One region of the Roseateles sp. P5_E1 genome, then DNA from elsewhere that is predicted to be linked to it. Evidence: predicted binding sites of a transcription regulator. Region 1 holds the regulator's gene; the other holds the start of a gene.
The links. Region 1 encodes FliA, which starts transcription of late flagellar genes. Its sites were predicted from a motif close to CTAAAGTTTNNNNNNNNNNNGCCGNTA; they were not measured.

Region 1 (2,441 bases):
CTCGGTGTGCCCGTGCACACCGCGCATGACCGCGCCTCGCTGGACGACCTGCTGGACCTGCTGTCCAGCAAGAAGCTGGTGCTCATCGACACCGCCGGCATGGCCCAGCGCGACAGCCGCACCCAGGAGCTGCTGGAGATGCTGGCCCACCCCAGCATCAAGAAGCTGCTCGTCATCAATGCCGCCCAGCAGGGTGAAACCATTGAAGACGTCGTCAACGCCTGGAAGGGCGCGGCCTGCGAAGGCGTCGTGCTCAGCAAGATCGACGAAGCCGTCAAGCTCGCTCCGGCCCTGGACACCCTGATCCGCCACAAGCTCAAGGTGCTGGGCGTGGCCAACGGCCAGCGCGTACCGGAAGACTGGCATCGCCTGCCCAGCGTCGGCCTGGTGCAGCGTGCCCTGAAGGGCGCCGCCTCTGGGGCCTGGCGCATGGACAACACCGACGTCAACCTCATCTTTGCTGGCGCGCCGCTGACCGAAGGCATGAGGGCAGTCCACTGATGTCCATCATGCAAGACCAAGCCCACGGCCTGCGGCGGCTGTTCGCCGCTTCCAAGACCCGCTTCGTGCCGGTCGTCAGCAACCCGCGCGTCATGGGGGCCGGCGTGCTGCTGGAAGGCCTGTGCGCGGCCTTTGCCGAACTGAACCTGAACACCCTGGTCGTCGACGCCGGTGAACACTCGGCCAAGCCTTCCGAGCTGGCCAGTGTGGATTTGTCCAACTGCATCGAACGCCTGTCGCCCAAGGTGTCCTACCTTGCCGCGCGCGGGCTGCCGCTGCGCCACATCAATGCCCATGGCTCGGCGGCTTCCTTCCTGGAGGCCGTGGCCGACGCCGCGCCCGACGCCGACGTCATCCTGCTGCACGCGCCAGCGGCCGAACTCGCCCGCATCGTGGCCCTGCGCGAGGTGCGCCCGCTGCTGCTGGCAGATACCGAGCCCGCGAGCGTCACGGAAGCCTACGCGGGCATGAAATGGCTCACACAACGAGCGGGGCTGATGGTCTACAGTCTGCTGATGGCCTGCCACCCTCAGCTGCGCGTGGCCACCCGCATCGCGCAACAGCTTCATTCCTGCGCCGACGGCTTCCTCGGCGCGGTGCTGCGCGATTGGGCCTGCCTGGACCCAAGAGCCTCCCAGCACGCACCACTCACGCCTGAACTGCGCCATCTCGCCCGCGAGCTGCTGCTTGCAGCTCCCCCGGGAGCGGCCGTTGACGCCGCCTCCGACGCGACTCCGCTGCGCCCGGCGCGCAAGGCGTCTTCCCCGTTCATCGCTGCGCATTGATCTCGCCGGAGACCAAACATGATGCCCCCACGCTCACTGCGTTCGCTGCCCCCCGCGGGGGCGCTTCAGCCCCTTCGGGCGGCCGTGCGGAGCTGACCATGTACACACCCAAAGGCCGCCTCGACAACAACACGCTGATCAAGCAGTACAGCCCGTTGGTCCGACGCCTGGCGCATCAGATGATTGCCAAGCTGCCGGCCAATGTGGAAGTCAATGACTTGATCCAGGTGGGGCTGATCGGCCTGAACGATGCGCTGTCGCGCTTCGATGCCGAGCAGGGCGTGCAGTTCGAGACCTTCGCCACCCAGCGCATCCGCGGCGCCATGCTCGACGAGTTGCGCGGCGGCGACTGGATGAGCCGCGGCACGCGCCGCCAGCAGCGTGAGATCGAAGTCGCGGTGCACAAGGTCGAGCAGCGCCTGGGTCGCGCGCCGCGCGAGGATGAGATTGCTGCCGAGATGGGCCTGCCGCTGGCTGAATACCAGGAGCTGCTTGGCAAGGTGCGCGGCACCCAGCTGGTCTATCTGGAAGACATGTCGGGTGCCGACGGCGACAACGACTATCTCGACCGCCATGTGGCCGACGAGGGCGCCAACCCCGTGGCCCAGCTGCAGGACCACCGCATGCGCGAGGCGCTGGTGGCCGCCATCAAGAACCTGCCCGAACGCGAGCAGTTCGTCATGAGCATGTACTACGAGCACGACATGAATCTCAAGGAGATTGCGGCCGTGCTCAAGGTCACGGAGTCCCGCGTGTGCCAGTTGCACAGTCAGTCGATTGCAAGGTTGCGCGTTAAGCTGCGTGACTGGTAATTTACGGGGCCACTTCTTGCCGAGCCCCGGCCAATAAGCGGGGACAAATGCATGTTCAAGTGGCCCAAGGGCGGAGGTTCTTCCCCCGCCATCACTCGGGACGAGCCCGTCCGGCGAGATGACAGTGCGGCGTTGAATGTCGTCAAGCGGCTGGCCCGCTCGATTTCCACGGTCGGCAAGGATGCCGCGGAAGTGCGCGGTGCCCTGGAAGATACCCAGCGCATCGTCCAGGCCCAGAGCCAGGCCATGCAGGCCCTGGCTCAGCAGCTCAACCAGATCGGTCAGGCGCAGACCGCCATCACCACCGCCACCGCCCAGAGCGCTGCCGCCGTGCAGCGGGCCC
Region 2 (2,441 bases), on a different contig from region 1:
TGTCGGCACCCGTGGCGCTCACGGCCTTCGCGTGGCTCACGGACGACCACAGCGTGCAGCAGGTCAGCTACGCAGACGGCAGGGCCGTGACAGCCAACTTCGGCAGCCGGGCCTGGCAGGGCCTGCAGCCGAACTGCGTCAGACTCAGCGGGCGCTCGGTGCTGCCCAGGACTTTCTGCCCGCCCGCGACGGCACTGAACCCTGGCTGAGACACCTTCCCGGGCGCAGACGCAGGCTCCGGTGCCGTAGGCCCACGAATCCCTAGCGAAATCAACAGCCTAGGCGCCTTTCTCGCATCTGAGGCCGTGGCTTTCGAGTCGACCGCCATCCCCCTTTGGAGGGATACGACGGGGGATGCCCGCCCGCCCATCCCCCCTCAGCACCCCCAAAGGGCGATACCCCCGCGGCCGGCGGGCTCCGAGACTGGCTCCATCGAAAACAGGAGCCGCCATGCAATCTCAATCCACCCCACTTGCCCCGGATGACGCGCTCTGGGCCAGCGCCTCGCTGCTGCGCATCACCATCAGCCAGTTGCGCGCATGGGAAGCCGAATACGCGCCGCACCTCGCCGCGCAGCCGACGACCGATGAAGAGGCCTGGGAAGGCACCGAACTGGACCCGCGGAGGACGGTGCTTTGATGATCAACAAACCTGTCGGCTTCGCCGCGCTGCTAGAGAAGATGCCGCGGCGTTTCGCGGCCCGGGCCAAGCGGGTCGAAGAGCGAGCCAGGCTCAGGCGTGAGGCTCAGGCCAAGCGCTTCGAGATGGAATTTCTGTGCGCCATCGAGGTGAAGGAAGGCGGCTGGAACGAGTGGCAAGACACCGTCGCCGAGTTCGCCGCCAGAGCAGGAGACGATCATGGGATTGCTTGATGCGAACCGCCATCTTGGCGCCGAGGCCGGCGTCAGCCATTGGGCCTTCGACAGCGCCGCCGGCAGGATCAGCGCCCGCGATGGCGACGGGAACCTGGTGATGGCCATCGCCACCGGCCCGCTCTTCGGCGCCCGATTGGCTGCCGCCTTCAATTCGCCCACGCCTGTCACGATGCCCTATGCCGGCGCCGGGTCTCGCGTTGGGGCAGAGGGGCGATGCGCGGTGGTCGGGGGATTCTGGGCGCGTGAACCGCGCCCCGGTCTTACTCAGGCGTAAACGTTCACGTTGCGCCCCAGCGTGCCTTCGGTCGCCAGTGCCGGCTGCTGCGGCAGCGCGCTGAGCAGGGCCATGGCACCAGCCGCCTGAATGTCGATCGCCTTGCGCAGCACCAGGAGGCCGACCGCATCGGCTGCCCCTTGGGTATTGCTCGACGCGATGTTGACGCTGGTGGAGTTGGCGATGTCCATCTCGCATGTATCGGCAGGCCTGATCAGAACTTGAGTCGGAACGAGCAGCCTGCCACGACGGCGAGCTTGTATGGTGAAGAGCTGAGGCCCGGCATATCCGCGCTCGGTGCTAGCGTCGGCGCCGTTTGCTGATCAACACCGTCGGGAAGCTCACCGGCAGCGTGCGCGGGTAGTCGCGGCTGAAGTGCAGGCCGCGGCTCTCGTGGCGCATCAAGGCCGAGCGCACGATCAGCTCGGCGCATTCGACGAGGTTGCGCAGCTCCAGCAGGTCGCGCGTGACTCGGAAGCTCCCGTAGTAGTCATCAATCTCGCCGCGCAGCAGCTTGATGCGGTGCAACGCGCGCTCCAGGCGCTTGGTGGTGCGCACGATGCCGACGTAGTTCCACATCAACAGGCGCAGTTCGTCCCAGTTGTGGGCGATGACGACCTGCTCGTCGGCGTTCTCGACCTGGCTCTCGTCCCAGGCTGGGATGCGAGCCCCGTCGGGGAGCGGGTGCGACAGGATGTCGGCCGCACAGGTCTGGCCCAGCACCACGCATTCCAGCAGCGAGTTGCTGGCCAGGCGGTTGGCGCCGTGCAGGCCGGTATAGCCGGTTTCGCCCACGGCATACAGGCCCGGCAGGTCGCAGCGGCCGAGCAGGTCGGTCACAGCACCACCGCAGGTGAAGTGCACAGCCGGCACGACGGGAATAGGCTGCCTGGCGATGTCGATGCCGAGCTTGAGGCAGCGGGCGTGGATGGTCGGGAAATGCTCGATGAGGAAGGCTTCTCCCAGGTGGGTGGCGTCCAGCCACACATGGTCCAGGCCGTGCTTTTTCATCTCGAAGTCGATGGCGCGGGCGACGATGTCGCGCGGCGCCAGCTCCATGCGCTCGTCGTGGGCGGCCATGAAGCGGGTGCCCCCGAGATGTTCAGGCAGCTTCAGGTAGGCCCCCTCGCCGCGCAAGGCCTCGGTGATGAGGAAGCTGCGCTCCTGCGGGTGATACAGGCAGGTCGGGTGGAACTGGATGAATTCCATGTTCGCGACCCGGCAGCCGGCGCGCCAGGCCATGGCGATGCCATCGCCGGTCGAGGTGTCGGGGTTGGTGGTGTAGCGGTAGA

Region 2: ACXJKJ_RS18675 (putative motility protein) is a predicted target of FliA. The motif match lies at 1,349-1,375, and genes of this name have one in related genera.

What each region holds. Positions count from the first base shown of each region.
Region 1 covers NZ_JBFUMN010000035.1:35,591-38,031, forward strand. The annotation lists gene flhF (flagellar biosynthesis protein FlhF) at 1-501, shown strand, start outside; gene ACXJKJ_RS21540 (flagellar biosynthesis protein) at 510-1,286, shown strand; gene ACXJKJ_RS21545 (RNA polymerase sigma factor FliA) at 1,385-2,098, shown strand; gene ACXJKJ_RS21550 (methyl-accepting chemotaxis protein) at 2,150-2,441, shown strand, end outside.
Region 2 covers NZ_JBFUMN010000026.1:29,463-31,903, reverse strand. The annotation lists gene ACXJKJ_RS18695 (glycoside hydrolase) at 1-209, shown strand, start outside; gene ACXJKJ_RS18690 (hypothetical protein) at 451-639, shown strand; gene ACXJKJ_RS18685 (hypothetical protein) at 636-872, shown strand; gene ACXJKJ_RS18680 (hypothetical protein) at 859-1,149, shown strand; gene ACXJKJ_RS18675 (putative motility protein) at 1,140-1,340, opposite strand; gene nadB (L-aspartate oxidase) at 1,450-2,441, opposite strand, start outside.